One region of the Actinomadura sp. NPDC000600 genome, then DNA from elsewhere that is predicted to be linked to it. Evidence: riboswitches for the same ligand, from Rfam matches in the RefSeq annotation. Region 1 holds a riboswitch; the other holds the start of a gene.
The links. Region 1 has a riboswitch for cobalamin ahead of ABWI07_RS06775 (ribonucleoside-diphosphate reductase subunit alpha). Riboswitches for the same ligand answer to the same signal wherever they lie in the genome.
Positions count from the first base shown of each region.

Region 2: it holds a riboswitch for cobalamin, as region 1 does, so the genes downstream of both, bluB (5,6-dimethylbenzimidazole synthase) here and ABWI07_RS06775 (ribonucleoside-diphosphate reductase subunit alpha) in region 1, are expected to answer to the same signal.

Region 1 covers NZ_JBEUPD010000003.1:344,822-349,225, reverse strand. Annotated here, with positions in the region: gene ABWI07_RS06775 (ribonucleoside-diphosphate reductase subunit alpha) at 1-2,133, opposite strand, end outside; cobalamin riboswitch at 2,274-2,491, opposite strand; gene ABWI07_RS06770 (hypothetical protein) at 2,599-3,234, shown strand; gene ABWI07_RS06765 (YcnI family copper-binding membrane protein) at 3,310-4,020, shown strand; gene ABWI07_RS06760 (copper resistance CopC family protein) at 4,017-4,404, shown strand, end outside.
Region 2 covers NZ_JBEUPD010000011.1:94,393-98,796, forward strand. Annotated here, with positions in the region: gene ABWI07_RS18135 (sensor histidine kinase) at 1-122, opposite strand, end outside; gene ABWI07_RS18140 (glycosyltransferase 87 family protein) at 257-1,441, shown strand; gene bluB (5,6-dimethylbenzimidazole synthase) at 1,335-1,964, opposite strand; cobalamin riboswitch at 2,002-2,195, opposite strand; gene ABWI07_RS18150 (hypothetical protein) at 2,352-2,906, shown strand; gene ABWI07_RS18155 (LLM class flavin-dependent oxidoreductase) at 3,097-4,023, shown strand; gene ABWI07_RS18160 (alpha/beta fold hydrolase) at 4,020-4,404, shown strand, end outside.

The DNA.
Region 1 (4,404 bases):
CGGCGTCCACAGCCCGAGCGACTTCAGGTCCTCGACCAGGTAGCGGTTGATCTGCAGGAACTCGCCGGACAGCGTCTCGCGCTTGAACAGGTTGGACACCTGCGGCTCGATGCACTCGTAGCAGCCCGCGATGGACGCGATCGTCGCGGTCGGCGCGATCGCGACGAGCAGCGAGTTGCGCAGGCCCACCTCCGCGACCCGGGCGCGAAGGGCGTCCCAGTCGGCGGGACGGGACGGCGCCGCGTCAGGGAAGTGGTCCAGGTGGAGCTTGCCGCGCGCGGTGCGGGTCATGCCGTAGGCGGGCAGCGGCCCGTGGGCGGCGGCGAGGTCGGCGGACGCGTTGTAGGCGGCCAGCGCGATCTCCTCGGCGATGCGCGTCGACAGCTCGCGCGCCTCGTCCGAGTCGAACGGCAGGCGGAGCGTGAAGAACACGTCCGCGAGCCCCATCACGCCGAGCCCGACCGGCCGCCACTTGCGGTTCGCCTTCTCCGCCTCGGGCGTGGGGTAGAAGCCGCGGTCGATGGTGCGGTCCAGGAACCGGACGGCGGTGCGGACCGTCGAGCGGAGCCGCTCCCAGTCGACGCCGGACGGCCCCACGTGCGCGGCCAGGTTCACCGATCCGAGGTTGCAGACGGCCGCCTCGCCGTCGCCCGTCACCTCCAGGATCTCCGTGCAGAGGTTCGACAGGTGGACGACCTTGCCGGGCTCGGCGGTCTGGTTGCAGGCGCGGTTGGCGGCGTCCTTGAACGTCATCCACCCGTTGCCGGTCTCGGCGAGAGTCCTCATCATCCGCCCGTACAGCTTGCGGGCCGGGATCTGCCGGACGAACCGCCCCTCCCGCTCCGCCGCCCGGTACGCCTCGTCGAACTCGTCGCCCCACAGGTCGGTCAGCTCGGGGACCTCCTTCGGGTCGAACAGCGACCACGTCCCGTCGGCCTCGACGCGGCGCATGAACTCGTCCGGGATCCAGTTGGCCAGGTTGAGGTTGTGGGTGCGGCGCGCGTCCTCGCCGGTGTTGTCGCGCAGCTCCAGGAACTCCTCGACGTCGGCGTGCCACGGCTCCAGGTAGACGCACGCCGCGCCCTTGCGGCGGCCGCCCTGGTTGACCGCGGCCACGGACGAGTCGAGCGTGCGCAGCCACGGGACGATCCCGTTGGAGTGCCCGTTGGTGCCCCGGATCAGCGAGCCCCGCGACCGGACCCGCGTCCAGGAGATGCCGATGCCGCCCGCGTACTTGCTGAGCCGCGCGACCTGGCCGTACCGGTCGTAGATCGACTCCAGCTCGTCGCGCGGCGAGTCGAGCAGGAAGCACGAGGAGAGCTGCGGGCGGCGGGCCCCGGAGTTGAACAGCGTCGGCGAGCTGGGCAGGTACGACAGCGTGCTGAGCAGCCCGTACAGCTCGGCGGCCTCATCCACGGCCGTGTCGCCTGTGGGAGGCCGACCCCCCACACCCCCCGGCCCGACTTCGTCGGGGACTGTGTCGCCCGTGGGAGGCCGACCCCCCACACCCCCCGGCCCGACTTCGTCGGGGACTGTGTCGCCCGTGGGAGGCCGACCCCCCACACCCCCCGGCCCGACCGCGTCGGGAAATACGAGCCCGCAGGCCACCCGCAAGAAGAAGTGCTGCGGTCGCTCAAGGACGAGTCGCGACGTCGGATGCCTCAGCAGGTAACGGTCGTAGACGGTGCGAAGCCCGAAGTACTCGAACCGGTCATCGGCCCCGAACGCGCCTTCCGAGGCGGGACGTTCTCCCACGCCCCCCGAACTCTCGTCGATGAGCGCGTCGAGCCGGGCGGCGTTGGCGGCGACGAAGGCGGCCAGGTCGTCCGCCAGGAGCCCCTCGCGGTGCGCGGCGGCGACCGACTCGGCGAACGTGCGGACGCCCGCGGCCGCGGCCTCGTCCCGGATCCGGCCGCCGAGCAGGCGCGCGGCGACCCTGGAGTATCCGGGCTCGGCGGGGATGAGCGCGGCGGCCTCCCCGATCGCGAGGTCCCGCAGCGCCATCGCGTCGAGGCCGTCCGCGGACCGGACCGCGGCCAGCACCCGGCCGGCCTCGACCCCCGGTACCGCCTCGCAGGCCGCCTCGACCTCGGCCGTGATCTCCGCCGGCGGCGCGGCCAGAGCCTGTGTCACGTGCTTCTCCCCTCGCAAGCCGCCTCGCGAAGGCATGCGAACGGCGCGCGGCGGCAGGCCGCGCTCCGCCCCCGGCCCACCCGCGAGGCCTGGACGTGTCGATCCGGGACGGACCCGGACCCCCGAAAATGAGGCCGGTCGCCCGGCCTCGCGTGCGGGCAGGTCTTCGGACTCGCGGGCGCCGCCTCTCCCGAGGCGTCCTACTGGCCGTCGCTTCCCAGGCCCTTCGGCCCAGTGCTCGATGACGGCGGTCGTTCCCGCTCACCGCTGCGGGGCAGTCCCGGACTCCCACCGGGTTCCCTCTCACGCCGCCCCCGCCGCGAAACGGCGGGGGCGGACCAGCACGGGGTTGAACCCTACATCTAGTTGACGATCAACGCACAAGCCCAAGATGTTGGGCGTGTCGGCGCGGTGTCCGGGGTCGGCTGCGCATCCCGCACCGCGGGTGGGACGATGGTCAGCGTCATGATCCCCCATGCGTCGCAGCCGCTGTTCCGGGCCGCGCGCGCGGTGGTGTTCGCCACCGTGTGCGCCACGCTCGCGATCCTCGGGCACGTCCTGGCGGGCGGCGCGGCGGTGCCGCCCTGGGCGGCGATCATGGGATTCGGGGCCGTCCTGGGCGTGACGCTGATGCTGGCGGGCCACGAGCGCTCGCTCGCGACGATCCTGGGCGGGCTCCTCGGCGGGCAGTTCGCCCTGCACACGCTGTTCACGGCGGCCACCGCCCCGGCGGCCCACACCATGCCCGAGACTCACGCCGCCATGACGGGCGCCATGGAACCCGTCGCGCTCCCCACCGCGCATGGCGGGAACGGCCTGGTCATGACGCTCGCGCACTGCACGGCCGCGCTGGTGGCCGCATGGTGGCTGCGACGAGGCGAGCGGGCCGCGTGGTCACTCGCCCGGCGGGTCGCCGCCTTCGCGGACCGCCCGATCCGGCTGCTGCTGGCTCTGCTCGCCGTCGAACCGGCCGAGCCTCCAGTGAGCCCCTGCCGGACCGAGTCGGCGGCGGACACTGTCACGGCCCTGGGGCGGGTCCTGCGGCACCAGGTCGTCCGGCGGGGTCCCCCGCCGCGTTCGAGGGCGCTCGCTCACCTCTGAGCGGAGCGCCGTACGCCACCGGACGCCGACTCGCGGTGCCCGGTCGTTCCCGTACGACTCGAACGGAGTTCCGCAATGCCCTTCCTTCCGCATGCCCGGCGCGCCGGCGCGGTCGCGTCCCTCGCCGCACTGTCCGTGATCGGCCTGGCCGCGGCGGCGTCCGCGCACGTCAGCGTCAACCCCAAGACCGCCGAGCAGGGCTCGTACACCAAGGTCTCGTTCCGCGTGCCGAACGAGCGCGACGACGCGTCCACCACCAAGCTCGTGGTGAACTTGCCGGTCGACCACCCGCTGTCGTCGGTGTCGGTCCGGCCGACGCCCGGCTGGACGGTGAAGGTGGAGAAGTCCAAGCTGCCGAAGCCCGTGAAGACGGAGGGCGGCGAGCTGACCGAGGCCGTCACGAAGATCACCTGGACCGGCGGCCGGATCGAGCCGGGCCGGTTCGAGGAGTTCGACGTCTCGATGGGGCCGCTGCCGACCGACACAGACCGGCTCGTCTTCAAGGCCGACCAGACCTACTCCGGCGGCGAGGTCGTCAAGTGGGACCAGCCACCCGCCGAGGGGGCGAACGAGCCGGAGCACCCCTCGCCGGTGCTCAAGCTCCTCCCCAAGGGCTCGCTGACCGCCACCGGCCTGACCGCCCAGGTGAAGCCCGCCGCTGCGGCGTCGTCCGCGTCGCCCGACGACGGGACGGCCCGGCTGCTCGGCGGCATCGGCATCGCGGTCGGCGTGGCCGGCATCGCGGTCGGGGCCTACGGCCTGACCCGGGCGCGGAGCCGGGCATGATCCGGGCGGTGCTGCGCGGGGCCGCCGGCTCCGCGGTTCTCGCGGCGGTCCTGGCGACGACCGCGGTCCCGGCGTCGGCGCACACCGCGCTGGCGTCGGCGAGCCCGGCGAAGGGCTCGGCGGTCGCGCCCCCGTCCCAGATCGTCCTGACGTACACGGATCCGGTGCGGCTGCCGCGCGTGGTCGTGACCGACGCGTCGCGCAAGCAGTACCAGGCCGGGTCGGCGCAGGCGGTCGACAACAAGGTCACCCAGGCGGTGAACGGCAAGCTGCCCAACGGCGAGTACACGGTGGGCTGGCGCGTCGTGGCGTCGGACGGCCATCCGGTCGAGGGCACCTACACGTTCACCGTGCGGGGCTCGACAGGTGCCGCCCAGCCCGCGA
Region 2 (4,404 bases), on a different contig from region 1:
TGGAAGGCGGTCCTTCCATGGGAGAACGTGAGGAACAGGACCACCGGGTAGACGGCGGCGCCGCTCCAGGCGAGGACCGTCCCCGTGCCGCGGCTCAGGCGGCGCAACGGCAGGGCTGACATGCGCCGATCGTAACCGCCGCCCCCGTCCCGGCACATTGGCCCGGGGGCGTAGTCCCGCAGGCTACAAGCGCCTTTCGCCAATGTGTCCGGTGGCCCGATGTGCGGCCCGGGCCTCCGGCGACACCGTTGCCGGCATGAAGCGCTGGGCGCCTTTCCTCCTCGCCGTCGAAGTCCTCGGAGTGGTCGTCTTCTCCGCCGTGTACGACTCCCTGGATTTTCGTATCTACTGGCTGGGCGGCCATATCGTGACGGACGGCTCGCGCCTCTACCAGGGACAGGTCGCCGACCATTACTTCACCAACACGCCTTTCATGGCGGCGCTGTTCGTTCCGCTGGCCGCCCTGCCGCTCGTCCTTGCCCGCATGCTGTGGCAACTGGCCTCGCTGGGCGCCTTCGCAGGGGCGTGCGCGCTGACGGCGAGAATGGCCGGCCAGAGAATTCCGCTCGTGGTCGTGGTGGCGGCGGGCCTGCTCCTCCAGCCGGTCTGGCAGTCGTTCTTCCTGGGACAGGTCAACCTCTTCCTGCTCGCCCTGGTCCTCGCCGACCTGTACCGCGTCGCCCGCGGCCGCCCGGCCGGAATCGGCATCGGAGTGGCGACCGCGATCAAACTGACGCCCGCCGTCTTCGTCGTCCTGCTCCTGTTGAGCCGTCGGACCAAGGACGCCGCCACGGCCGCCGCGACCTTCGCCGTCTGCACTGTCCTCGCCTACGCCGTCGCCCCGGACGCGTCCCGCCTCTACTGGCTGCACACCTTCTACGACACCTCTCGCGTTGGCGCCCCGTACATCAGCAACCAGTCCCTCTACGGCGCGCTGGCCCGCATATCGGGGGGAGCGGCCGAGGTCGGCGACTGGTACACGGCCGTACCACTGGCCATCGGCGTCTCCAGCCTGGCGGTCGCCGCCGTCTGGGCGAGGCGAGGCGACTGGCTGAGCGCGACGGCGGTCACCGGCGCGACGGGCCTGATCGTCTCCCCGATCTCCTGGGCGCACCATTGGGTCTGGATCGTCCCGGCCCTGGCGGTGCTCCTGCGGAACGGCCACCGCAAGAGCGCCGCGGCCGCCTACGTCCTCTTCGCCGTCTCGTCCTTGTGGTGGACGCCCCGCGACGGCGGCCCGCGCGAGTACGGCTTCCACCTCCTGACCCCGGTCGCCAACTGTTACCTGCTCGCGGGCCTGTCCTTCCTGGCCTACATGGCCGTCCGCCTCCGGGTCAGCCCGCCGGCTCCGTCCAGCGGTCGTGATGGACGGCGGCGTCCAGTGCCCTGCGGCGCCGCCAGCCGTGCCGTTCGAGATCCGGAATGCGTTCCAGGTGGGTGACGGGGCCGAGGCAGAGCCAGGCCACCGGGCGGATCGTCTCCGGGATGCCGAGCAGGTCGCGCAGGTACGGCTCCCGGTAGAACGACACCCAACCGACGCCGAGCCCCTCGGCGGTCGCGGCGAGCCACAGGTTCTGGATGGCCAGGCAGACGGAGTACAGCCCGGCGTCGGCGATCGCATGCCGCCCGAGGACCGCCGGGCCGCCGCGCTCGGGATCGTAGGTGACCACGATCGACAGGCTGGACTCCAGCACCCCGTCGATCTTGATCCGGGCGAAGCGCTCGGCGGCGGCGCCCGTCAGGGTTGCGGCGAAGGCGGCCCGCTCGGACCGGACGTGGCCGTGGAACGCCCGCCGGATCGCGGGATCGCGCACGAGCACGAAGTCCCACGGCTGGGACAGCCCGACGCTCGGCGCGGCATGCGCGGCCGCCAGGACGCGCTCAAGGACGTCCCGCGGAATCGGTTCCCCGGTGAACTCGCCGCGCACGTCGCGGCGGCGGTGAATGGCGTCATAGATGTCCATGGGCAGGCTCCCGCTGCGACAGGCCGCCGCGAACGCGGCGGCCGTGTGGAGCGAGGCCGGTCTTCGGACTCCCGGATCGATGCTCGACCGCCCGCCTTCCCGGCCTGACGGCCAGTGGCCGCGCCTACGCGCGTGGGCGGCTGCTCCCCGGTCACCGCGGCGGGCCCGTGCCGGATTCTCACCGGCTTCCCGATTCTCCCCACATGGGGCACCCCGCATCAGTTCATGCCATTCGGCACCCTACCGGGGCGACCACTCCTCAGAAAGCGACCGCCTTGGAAGTAATGCCGCCGGGTAGCGGCAGGCACCGACTCTCTGCTTCGCTTTCATCACGTGTCGTCGAGGCCGCCCCGGACGCAAGGGCTCACCGGGGAACGGAGGAGAGCGGTGCAACGCTTCCAGTTGGCCCTGGGGAGCTGCTTGCTCGCGGTGAGCGTGGTCGCCGCCGTGTTCAGCCTGAGCAACGCCTACACGGCCGACAACGCGGTGGACACCAGCGAACCGAAGTGCGGACAGGCCGTCCAGGCGCCGGGCCAGGAATGCGTGACCTCCTACGGAGGAGGACCCGCCAACGGCGGCGGAATCTCCTATGAGGAGGCCAAGAAGACCCAGGAGGACACCGCCATCTCCAGGGCATGGCTCTTCGGTGTCGAACTGCTCGGCACGGTCGGCATCGCCCTGTTCGCCGGGGGCGTCGTGTGCATGGCGGACGCGATCTGGTCCCGCGGGCTTCGCCTTCCGATGCTCCTGGGAGGAGTGCTCATCCCAGCGGCCGCGTACGGGGCGGCGTTCTGGCCCGCCCAGGAACGCGTGCTAGCGGTCTCTCCTGTGGCGCCGGGCGCTCTCGGCTTCCTGGGCTTCCCCTATTTCCCGATCGTCGTCATCGCCGTCGCCGCGCTCGCCACGGTGCAGGCGTGGCGGTTGACGGGCGAGGGGATCTAGCGGCGCGCAGGCCGTTCGGCAACGCCGACGCGGTGTTCTCGCCCCCTGCCCTCGGTCGGGGGTTCTTGATCGTGATGGTCTCCGGCGACGGCTTGTCATGCCCCTCGACTCTACTGCTCCCTGAACTATGTACTTCAAAAATAAGAAGTTCATGGTTATGGTTGCTGAACCCGATCGGTCGGAGGGGACGATGGCCAGGCTGGAGGTCGGCTACTTGCTGCCGACGAGAGAGCAGGACCTGCTGGGCGAGCATGAACCCGGGCGCCTCATCGCCCAGGCGCGACGCGCCGAGGAGATGGGGTTGGACTCGGTCTGGGCGGGCGACAGTCCCGTGACCAGGCCGCGCGCCGATCCGCTGATGCTGCTGGCCGCCGCGGCGCAGGCCACCGAGCGGGTCGCGCTCGGCACGGCGGTGCTGCTGCCGGCCCTGCGCCATCCGATCCTGCTGGCCCACCAGCTCGCCACGCTCGACCGCCTGTCGGACGGGCGGCTGATCGCGGGCATGGGGGCCGGGTTCCCGGTGCCCGCCACCGAGGCCCAGTTCGCGGCGGTCGGGATCGGGTTCGGCCGCCGCGTCAGCCGGATGGAGGAGTCGATCGAGGCGATGCGGCGGCTCTGGTCCGGAGGCGCGGTCTCCTACGAGGGCCGGCACTTCGCGTTCTCGGACGTGCGGCTCGCGCCCCCGCCGAAGCGTCCGGGAGGGCCGCCGATCTGGCTGGCGGGGGGCGGGCCGGCACTGCCGCGCGTGGCCCGTCTCGCCGACGGATGGCTCCCCTACCCGCCCGAGGCGGCGACGTACGCGGAGGAACGCGAGGTCATCGGAGCCGCCACCCCGGCCCTCTACGCGACGCTCTGCCTGGACGACGACCCGGAGAAGGCCCGCCACCGCCTGCGGACGAGCATCGAGCGCTACTACAACGCGCCGCTGGAGTTCGTCGCGTCGATCCAGGCCATGTTCGCCGGACCGCCCGCCGAGGCCGCCGCCTGGCTGGACGCCTATGCCGCGGCAGGCGCCCGCCACCTCGTCATCCGCTTGGCGGCCGAGGACCACGACACCGCCCTGGAGGAGTTCGCCGACCGGGTGCTCCCCCTTCTGCGCGACAAGGAGTACCGATGACCACGTTCGTTCTCGTCCACGGTGCCTGGCACGGGCCTTCGGCCTGGGACCGGGTCGTCCCGGCGCTCACCGCCGCCGGAGTGCGCACGCTCACCCCGGACCTCCGGGGCGACCACGGGCTGCACGACCACGCCGAGATGGTCGCCGCCGCCATCGACACCGTCCGCGATTCATGCATCCTCGTCGGGCACAGCTACGCGGGGCTGGTCGTCCGGGAGGCCGCCGACGCGCGTCCCGACGCCGTCGACCACATCGTGATGGTGGACGGATGGGCCGGACCCGACGGCGCGAGCCTGTTCGGCCTGGCCCCCGACTACTTCGTCGAGGCGATGCGCAAGTCGGCCGAGGCGAACGGGGACGGCCGCTTCATCCCGGCCCTGC